DNA from 2 places in the Micromonospora sp. S-DT3-3-22 genome. Region 2 is predicted to be linked to the other one. Evidence: predicted binding sites of a transcription regulator. Region 2 holds the regulator's gene; the other holds the start of a gene.
The links. Region 2 encodes HspR, which represses chaperone genes until heat shock. Its sites were predicted from a motif close to TTGAGTNNNNNNNACTCAA; they were not measured.
Positions count from the first base shown of each region.

Region 1: a site for HspR is predicted at 2,095-2,113, ahead of lon (endopeptidase La). Genes of this name have one in related genera too.

Region 1 is NZ_JACGMO010000115.1:869-5,930, forward strand. It holds gene H1A17_RS26620 (hypothetical protein) at 26-1,333, shown strand; gene H1A17_RS26625 (Lsr2 family protein) at 1,546-1,893, opposite strand; gene lon (endopeptidase La) at 2,137-4,473, shown strand; gene H1A17_RS26635 (DoxX family protein) at 4,601-4,972, shown strand; gene H1A17_RS26640 (DEAD/DEAH box helicase) at 5,029-5,062, opposite strand, start outside.
Region 2 is NZ_JACGMO010000007.1:84,926-89,987, forward strand. It holds gene H1A17_RS03500 (cation:proton antiporter regulatory subunit) at 1-473, shown strand, start outside; gene H1A17_RS03505 (cation:proton antiporter) at 479-1,684, shown strand; gene H1A17_RS03510 (hypothetical protein) at 1,860-2,291, shown strand; gene H1A17_RS03515 (hypothetical protein) at 2,374-2,583, opposite strand; gene H1A17_RS03520 (heat shock protein transcriptional repressor HspR) at 2,802-3,245, opposite strand; gene dnaJ (molecular chaperone DnaJ) at 3,274-4,461, opposite strand; gene grpE (nucleotide exchange factor GrpE) at 4,543-5,062, opposite strand, start outside.

The DNA of each region.
Region 1 (5,062 bases), on a different contig from region 2:
CCGGATCGAGAAGGAGAGCAATTCGATGCGCAGGTCCACAGGGGCACGCCGGTCATCCGGTAACGCGCGGAGCAAGCGGCTGCTGGCGGCGGTCGGTGCGCTCGTCGTCTTCGGCGGTATCGCCGCCGTCACCCAGATCTCCTCGGCCGGGGACAAGCCGAGGCAGCAGACCCGCAACGTCTCGTCGGCCTGCGTCGCACCGAGCCCCGGTGCCACCTCGCCGAGCGGGCGCGGCAGCACCACCCAGACGTGGCAGAACGGCCGGTGGGTCCGCAACCACTGGGGTGACGGGCAGATGTCCGTCGCCGAGTGCCAGGCCGTCAAGGCCGGCAACGCGCCGGTGACCACCCTCGCCTCGACGGTGGCCTGCCCGGAGGTCACGCCCCGGCTGCCGCAGATCCCGGCCCAGGCCAAGGCCGAGGTGGACAGGGAACTCGCCCTGCTCAAGACCCAGATCGACGACGCCAACAAGCGGTTGGCGGCCGAGGGGCGCAACGGTCAGGCGTTCATCAACAACGCCATCCTCGGCCCGCTGGCCGACAAGCGCCGGTCGGCGCTGAACCGGATCGCCACCGCGATCGGTCGCTTCGCCCAGCGCCCGCAGGGCCTGGAGCAGCTCGCCGGCTGCCAGGTGGCCGCCAACAACGGCGGCAACAACGGCGGCCAGAACGGGAACAACGGCGGCCAGAACAACAACGGCGGCAACAACGGCAACAACGGCGGCCAGAACGGGAACAACGGCGGCCAGAACAACAACGGCGGCAACAACGGCAACAACGGCAACGCCCTGGGCGTGCTGGCGAAGGACTGCGCCAACAGCCGGTTGCAGCCGCACGACGGCTTCCAGAACGGCAACCGGTGCGTGAGCACCGCGTTCGGCGAGGTGGGCGCGGCGGCCAACAACCCGTCGCTGCTGATCACCCAGTTCCCCAACCAGGTGCAGCGCAACCAGGCCTTCACCCTGAAGGTCTCCACCCGCAACCTGGTCCGTGACCGGTTCCTGGCGGCCGGCCAGGGCGGCTACTACCTGGAGAGTTCGGTGCTCAACGGGCAGGGCCTGACCCGTGGTCACTTCCACACCGCCTGCCGGATGCTCCAGAACACCAACCAGGCGCCCTCGAACCCGCAGGACGTGCCGGCGTTCTTCGTGGCCACCGAGGACGGCAAGGGCGGCAACCAGGCCGACGACGTGACCATCCAGATCCCGGGTCTGCCGCAGTCGGGTACGGCGCAGTGCGCGGTCTGGGCCGGCGACGGCTCGCACCGGGTGCCGATGATGGAGCGGGCCAACCAGACCCCCGCCTTCGACGTGGTGCGCATCCGGGTCAACTGACCCGATCGGCGACGACTGCGGGCCATCCCGGGAACCTCCGGGGTGGCCCGCAGTTCCGTGTCCGCCGGGTGCGCCCGGGGACGGGCAGCGTACCGGCAGATGTTTTCGGTGCGGGGTCGCCGGGTGGAAACTGTGGACACGGACGAAAACGCCGGGGTCACGCTGATATCCCAGCGTGACCCCGGCGTGTCCGTTCGTGATCCGGCCCGCCGTCAGCGGTTCTTCCACGCCTCCACGACCGAGACCGGGATGCGCCCGCGCTCGGAGATTTCGTGTCCGTTCTTGGTCGCCCATTCCCGGATGGCGCGGTTCTGCTCGCGATCCATTCCCGAGACGCCGGGCCGGGCGGGGCGGCGGGCCGGGCGACCGGCCTCGACGGCACCTCGGCCCATTCGACGGCCAGCGGTGATGTAGGCGTCGAGCGCCTTGCGCAGCACCCCCGCGTTCTCGTCGGAGAGGTCGATGGTGTACGCCGCCCCATCCAGGCTGAACTCGACGGTCCGATCGGCCTTTCCGCCGTCGAGGTCGTCGGTCAGAACGGTGATTACTTTCCTTGCCATCGCCATTACTCCCTGTGGTGATCGGGGTGTGCTAAGAGTTTGACGTATCTGACGGCAAATCCGCAACAATATGCCTCTCTTTCATTTGGCGGGTCGCGCCAATCCTGGGAAATCCGGGTACGGCCAATGCTGGCCGGCGGTGGCGGTGCGGCTGGGATGTGTCCTGGGTCACAGGTCGGAACACGGGGCACGGTTTGTGACTTGAGTGAGACACGCTCAACCTCAAGTGATGGCAGGTGTTCGATGGCAACCCTTCCGGTACTTCCCCTGACCGACGTCGTCCTGCTGCCCGGCATGGTCATCCCGGTGACCCTCGACCCGACCACCCAGGCCGCCGTCGACGCCGCCCGGGCCAGCGGCGACAAGACCCTGCTCGCCGTCCCCCGCATCGACGGCGAGTACGGCCCCGTCGGCACGATCGCCACCATCGAGAAGGTGGGCCGTCTTCCCGACGGTGAACCCGCCGCCGTGGTGCGTGGCCTCGCCCGCGCCCGGATCGGCTCCGGCGTCCCCGGACCCGGCGCGGCCCTCTGGGTGGAGGCCACCCGGCTCGACGAACCCGCCCCCGCCGGCCGCGCCCGCGACCTGGCCCGCGAGTACCGCGCCCTGATGACCTCCGTCCTCCAGCAGCGGGGCGCCTGGCAGGTCATCGACGCGATGGAGCGGATGACCGACCTGTCCGAACTGGCCGACGCCGCCGGCTACGCGCCGTGGCTCAGCCTGGCGCAGAAGACCGAGCTGCTCGCCGCGCCGGACGTCACCGCCCGGCTGGAACTGCTCGTCGGCTGGGTGAAGGAGCACCTGGCCGAGCAGGAGGTCACCGAGCAGATCAACAGCGACGTCCGGGAGGGGCTGGAGAAGTCCCAGCGGGAGTTCCTGCTCCGCCAGCAGCTCGCCGCGATCCGCAAGGAACTCGGCGAGGACGAGCCGGACGGCTCCGCCGACTACCGCTCCCGGGTGGAGTCCGCCGACCTGCCGGACAAGGTCCGCGAGGCGGCGCTGCGCGAGGTCGGCAAGCTGGAACGGGCCAGCGACGCCTCACCCGAGGCGGGCTGGATCAGGACCTGGCTGGACACGGTGTTGGAGATGCCGTGGAGCACCCGTACCGAGGACAACACCGACCTGACGGCGGCGCGGGCGGTGCTCGACGCCGACCACGCCGGCCTGGCCGACGTCAAGGACCGCATCCTGGAGTACCTCGCGGTGCGCAACCGGCGCGCCGAGCGCAACCTCGGGGTGGTCGGCGGACGCGGCTCCGGCGCGGTGCTGGCCCTCGCCGGCCCGCCCGGCGTCGGCAAGACCAGCCTCGGCGAGTCGGTGGCCCGGGCGTTGGGTCGTAACTTCGTCCGGGTCTCCCTCGGCGGCGTCCGCGACGAGGCCGAGATCCGTGGGCACCGGCGCACCTACGTCGGCGCGCTGCCCGGCCGGATCGTCCGCGCGCTGCGCGAGGCCGGCTCGATGAACCCGGTGGTGCTCCTCGACGAGGTCGACAAGCTCGCCGTCGGATACGCCGGAGACCCGGCCGCCGCCCTGCTGGAGGTGCTCGACCCGGCCCAGAACCACACCTTCCGCGACCACTACCTCGAAGTCGACCTCGACCTGTCCGACGTGCTCTTCCTGGCCACCGCCAACGTGGTGGAGACCATCCCCGGCCCGCTGCTGGACCGGATGGAACTGGTCACCCTGGACGGGTACACCGAGGACGAGAAGGTCGCCATCGCCCGCGACCACCTGCTGCCCCGGCAGCTCCAGCGGGCCGGCCTGACCGCCGACGAGGTGACCGTCACCGACGGGGTGCTGGCGCTGATCGCCGGTGAGCACACCAGGGAGGCGGGCGTCCGGCAGCTCGAACGGGCCCTGGCGAAGATCCTGCGCAAGGTCGCCGTGGCCCTGGCCGCCGACCCGACCCCGGTCCGGGTCGACACCGACAATCTGGCCCGCTACCTGGGCCGGCCGAAGTTCACCCCGGAGTCGGCCGAGCGGACGGCGGTGCCCGGCGTGGCCACCGGCCTGGCCGTCACCGGCGCCGGCGGCGACGTGCTGTTCATCGAGGCCACCAGCATGGACGGTGAGCCGGGGCTGACCCTCACCGGGCAGCTCGGCGACGTGATGAAGGAGTCCGCCCACATCGCGCTGTCCTACCTGCGCGCCAACGGGCGGCGGTACGGCCTCGACCCGAACGTCCTGGCCGGACGCCGCATCCACCTGCACGTGCCTGCGGGTGCGGTGCCCAAGGACGGCCCGAGCGCCGGCATCACCATGGTCACCGCGCTGGCCTCCCTGGTGACCGGCCGGCCGGTACGACCCGAGTTCGGGATGACCGGCGAGGTGACGCTGTCCGGGCGGGTGCTGCCCATCGGCGGGGTGAAGCAGAAGCTGCTCGCCGCGCACCGGGCCGGCCTGACCGAAGTGATCATCCCGGCCCGCAACGAGCCGGACCTCGACGACCTGCCCGCCGAGGTGCGCGCGGCGCTGACCGTGCACACCCTGGCCGACGTGGCCGACGTGCTCGCCCTGGCGCTGCGCCCGGCCGAGATCGACGCGGACACGCTCGGCGGTCGACCGGTCGGCGCCGCCTGACCGGAATCCACCCCACGGCCCCCGATGTCCCGCCCGGCGTCGGGGGCCGCTCCGGCCCCGTAGCCTGGACCCTTCCCGTTTCCCGCATCCGCCACCGTCCGGTGGCACCCCTCGGAGGCGACCACCCGTGAACGTGTTCCTCTGGATCGTGCAGATCCTGCTCGCCGCGATCTTCGCCGGCGCGGGACTGACCAAGCTCACCCAACCCAAGGAGAAGCTGCTCGACCGGATGGGGTGGGTGAGGAACGTCCCGCCCGTCCAGGTCAAGGCGCTCGGCGCGGCCGAGCTGCTGGCCGCGCTGGGGCTGGTCCTGCCCGGCCTCACCGGCATCGCCACGGTGCTCACCCCGCTGGCCGCCGTCGGGCTGGTCATCGTGATGGCCGGCGCGATCGTGGTGCACGCCCGCGCCAAGGAACACCCCGGCACCGTGGTGACCGTGGTGCTGCTGGTCCTGGCGGCGCTCGTCGCCTGGGGCCGGTTCGGGCCGTACCCGCTCTGAACCGCCGCGACCGGCCCGCACCCCGCACGGGGAGGCGGGCCGGTGTCGCGTCCGGTTCAGCGCCCGTCGCCGCCGCGGTCGCGCCGTACG
Region 2 (5,062 bases):
TACCGGGAATCGGCGTCCGTCATGACCTGATGACGGAGTCCGGCCGCCGGCTCGGGGTGGTTTCCCACCGCAATGGCCGCCGCGACCTGGTCCTCTACGACCCGGACGATCCCGACTCCTGTCAGCACGACATCCCGCTGACCGACGACGAGGCCGAGGCGCTGGCCGACATCCTCGGCGCGTCGCTGATGCTGGGTCAGCTCTCCGGCCTGCGCGAGCAGGCGGCCGGGCTGCTCACCGAGCAGATCGCCATCCCGGCCGGGTCGAAGTACGTCAACAAGCGGCTCGGTGACACCAAGGCACGTACCCGGACCAGCGCCTCGATCGTGGCGGTGCTCCGGCAGGGCGAGGTCAACGTCTCGCCCGATCCCACCTTCCGCTTCGCGGCCGGTGACGTGGTGGTCGTGGTCGGCACCCGGCAGGGTCTCGACGGGGTGACCGCCATCCTCGCCGACAGTGACCCGGACGGCTGAGGCGGATGCACGAAACCACAACTCTACTGGTCGAGGTCGGCGCTCTCCTCCTGCTGCTCGGGCTGCTCGGTCGGCTCAGCCGCCGGTTCGGCGTCTCCCCCATCCCGCTCTACCTGCTCGCCGGCCTCGCCTTCGGCCACGGCGGTCTGCTGCCGCTGGCCGCGAGCGAGGAGTTCTTCGCCGTCGGCGCCGAGATCGGCGTCATCCTGCTGCTGGTCATGCTCGGCCTGGAATACAGCGCCAACGAGCTGGTCGGCAACCTGCGCTCGGCGGCCCCGGCCGGCCTGATCGACGCGGTCCTCAACGCCCTGCCCGGGTTCGGCTTCGCGCTGCTGCTCGGTTGGGGCTGGGTGGCGGCCGTGGTACTCGGCGGCATCACCTGGATCTCGTCCTCCGGGGTGATCGCCAAGGTGCTCGGCGACCTCGGCCGGGTCGGTAACCGGGAAACCCCGGTCATCCTCTCCGTGCTGGTCATCGAGGATCTGGCGATGGCGCTCTACCTGCCGCTGGTGACCGCGCTGCTGGCCGGCGTGGGCCTGGTCAAGGGTGGGATGGCGCTGGGCATCGCGGTGCTCACCGTGGTGGTCGTGCTGGTCGTCGCCATCCGCTTCGGTCACCTGATCTCCGCGGCCCTGTCGGCGAAGGACCCGGAGGCGCTGCTGCTCGGGGTGCTCGGCCTGACCCTGCTGGTGGCCGGGATCGCCGCCCGGCTCCAGGTCTCCGCCGCCGTCGGGGCGTTCCTGGTCGGCATCGCCCTGTCCGGGCCGGTGGCGCACCACGCCACCGAGCTGCTCTCCCCGCTGCGGGACCTGTTCGCCGCCGTCTTCTTCGTCTTCTTCGGCCTGGTCACCGACCCCCGGGACATGCCGCCGGTGCTGCTGCCCGCGTTGCTGCTGGCCGTGGTCACCATGGGGACGAAGCTGGTCACCGGCTACCTGGCGGCCCGGCGGGCCGGGATCGCCGAGCCCGGTCGTTGGCGGGCCGGTTTCGCCCTGATGCCCCGTGGTGAGTTCTCCATCGTCATCGCCGGTCTCGCGGTCGCCGCCGGCACCGTCGAACCCCGGTTGGCGGCGCTCGCCACGGCGTACGTGCTGATCACCGTGGTCACCGGCCCGATGCTCGCCCGGTTGCCCGACATGCCCTGGTTCAAGCAGCGGCTCCGGCGGAGGATCGCCGCCCGTCAGCCCCGACCGGTACCCGCCACGGACTGAGTTTCACCTGGCCAGGTCGACCGCACGGGTCGGCCTGGCCGGGGCATCCGTTGCCGAATTGCTTCCCGGCAGGTCTTCCGCCGGCCGGGGGCGGCGGCTAGCGTTGCGCCCCAGCAGGCCAGGGGCTCGCGGGCGGGACGGAGGCATCCCGCGGGCGTGAGCGGGAAGGTTGCCGGTGAGCGCGCACGGTCCGACGTTCCGCGGCTTCGCCAACCCCGTCGATCCGTCACCGGCGGAGTTGCGGGCCTGGGCGTACCAACCCGACTCGGTGCCGTTGACCTCGCTGCCGCAGGACTGGGACCTGCTGGTGGCGGGCGACCACCTGGTGCTCACCCTCTTCGAGCTGGCCCGGGACCCGGCCTGTCCGGCCCGCCGCTTCGCCCTGCACTGCCTCTACATCTACGCCGCCGACGGCATCCGGACGAAGTTCCGCGCCCATCCCCGGCGTCGGTTCCGCAAGCTGGTGGAGCAGGCCGAGCGCGACGGCGACGAGTTGGTGCGCAACTGGGCGCACAACAGCCGGATGCTGCTGGCCCGGCAGGAACTCTTCACCTACCACGACTGGTGCGAGGGCGGCCTGGTCCGGGACAACCGTCGCCTCGGCTGACGTCACGGTCCGCGCCGGACCCGCCCGGACGGCGAACGGGCCGGGACCCCCCGTGGGTCCCGGCCCGCACGTCGGCGGATCGTCAGCGCTGCGATCCGCCCTGCTCACGGCGTTTCGCCTCGGTCTGCTCCCGGTCCTTCCCGGGGGTGGGCCGATCGGCGAACCTGCCGTCCTTCACCGTGTCGGAGAACTTGCCCTCGGTGACCCGGTCGAACTTCTCCCGGACGTTCTCGGCCACCCGGTCGAGCCGTTCCTCCGCCTGCCGGGCCACCTTCTTCGCCGATTCCGCCACGGTTCCCCCCACCCTCGGAGTCCGGATTGGTCCGCTTACGCCTGATTCACAGGTTAACGGGACACCCCTCCCCACGGCGGGGGAATGCGTAATCCCCGCAGGGAATTCGCACTAGATACGCCAAATAGCGGCATCCCGTCGAGGGGACACCGCTATTCGCGGCCAGAAGTGTTGATCATGCCGGGCCGGCCCCGAACGGTGCGGCGGAACGCCGGGGGTCAGCGCCCGGGGGCACGGCGGGGACGCCACACCACCAGCGCCGTCGAGGTGCGGTTCGTCGGCACCAGGTCGCCCCGGGAGAAGCCGCTGGCCAACGTCTCCAGCTCGGCGATCCGCCGGTACGCGGCGTCCAGCTCCGCCTCCAGCCGGGCCACCCGCTGCTGGGCCTCCTCCACCAGGCGTTCCAGCCCGATGATCCGCTTCACGCCGGCCAGGTTGACGCCCTCGTCCTGGCTGAGCCGCTGCACCTCGCGCAGCAGGACGACGTCCCGCACGCTGTAGCGTCGACCGCCACCGGCCGCCCGGCCGGCCTGCACCAGGCCGAGCCGGTCGTACTGGCGCAGCGTCTGCGGGTGCATTCCCGCCATCCGTGCCGCAACCGAGATCATCAGCACCTTGGCCTCGTAGGCAGGGTCACCCGAACCGACGAACCCGTCCGACATCCCACTCACCTCCGCACCCGTCCACCGGTCAACCGACCCGACGCACCCGCGCGTCGAGATGTTCCCGGGCCGCCGGCGGCGTCGCCCCGGCGAACGACTCCAGCGCCGCCCGCGCCTCGTCCGACACCGTCGCCGGCACCACCACGTCCAGCGTGACCAGCAGGTCACCGGCCCGCCCGTCCCGTCGTACGACACCCTTGCCCCGGGCCCGCAGCACCCGCCCGGACGGGGTGCCCGGGGGGACCCGCAGGGTCACCGCGCCGTCCAGCGTGGGCACCCGCAGGTCGGTGCCGAGCACCGCCTCGGCGAAGGTGATCGGCACGGCCAGCGTCAGGTCGTCACCGGTACGCCCGAACAGGTCGTCCGGCCGGACCTTCACCTGCACGAACAGGTCGCCCGCCGGCCCACCGCGCTGCCCCGGCTCGCCCCGCCCGGCCAGCCTGATCCGCTGGCCGTCCGCCACCCCGGCGGGGAACCGGACGTTGAGCGTGCGGGTCTTGGTGACCCCGCCGGTGCCCTGGCACTCGGGACACTTCTCCTCGACGACCGTCCCGACACCCTGGCAGTTGCGGCACGGCTCGGAGAAGCTGAACGACCCCTGGTCCCGGGTGGTCACCCCGGCGCCGTGGCAGACCGGGCAGGCGGTCGGCTGGGTGCCCGGCTTCGCGCCGTTGCCGTGGCAGGTGTCGCACACCCCCGGCGCGCGCAACGTCAACGGCAGGGTGACACCCCGGACGGCGTCGCCGAAGTCGAGCGCGACCTCGGCCTCCACGTCCCGGCCCCGGGCCGGGCCACGCGCCCGGGTCGGGCCGGCGCCACCGCCACCGCCACCGGAGAAGATCGAACTGAACAGGTCGGTGAAGCCGCCGCCACCGAACCGGCTGTCCCCGCCGCCACCGCCGCCGAACAGGTCGGAGACGTCGAACGGGGCCCCGCCGGGCTGACCCGCGCCGCGCGCGCCCCGACGAAACGCGCCCGAGCCGAACAGCGAGCGCATCTCGTCGTACTCGCGGCGCTTGGCGTCGTCGCCGAGCACCGCGTACGCCTCGGAGACGGCCTTGAACCGCTCCTCGGCCTTCGGGTCACCGGGGTTGTGGTCCGGGTGCGACTCCCGGGCCAGTTTCCGGTACGACTTCTTGATCTCGTCCGAGGAGGCGGACTTCTCCACGCCCAACGTGGCGTAGAAGTCCTTCTCGATCCAGTCCTTGGAACTCACCGGTCCACCCCCTTCCGTGAGATGTGGCCCGGTCGCCCCGCCCACCGTTGCGGGCGGGCGGGGCGACCGGATGGCCGTGCACTATTCCGGGTCGGCGACCGCGACCATGGCCGGCCGCAGCAGCCGCTCGCCGAGCAGGTAACCCCGACGCATCACCTGCACGCAGGTGGGCTCGTCGACGTCCGGTGAGGTCTGGTGCGCGACCGCCTCGTGCCGGGTCGGGTCGAACGGGTCGCCCTGCTCACCGAAGGGCGTCAGGCCGAACTTGCCCAGCGCCGTGGTGAGCTGCTCGGCCACCGTGCCGAACGGGCCGACCAGGTCGCCGTGTTCCCGGGCCCGGTCCAGGTCGTCCAGGATGGGCAGCAGCGCGGCGAGCACCGAACCGGTCGCCTGCTCCTGGACCACGCCCCGGTCCCGGTCCACCCGCTTGCGGTAGTTGGCGTACTCCGCCGACACCCGTTGCAGGTCCCGGGTCCGCTCGTCCAGCTCGGCCCGGAGGGCTTCCAGCTCGGCCCCCAGCGGGGAGCCCGTGGCGCTGCCGTCGACCGGCTGCGCGGGGGCGTCCACCACCGGCGGACCGGTCGGCGCCGGGTCGTCGAGG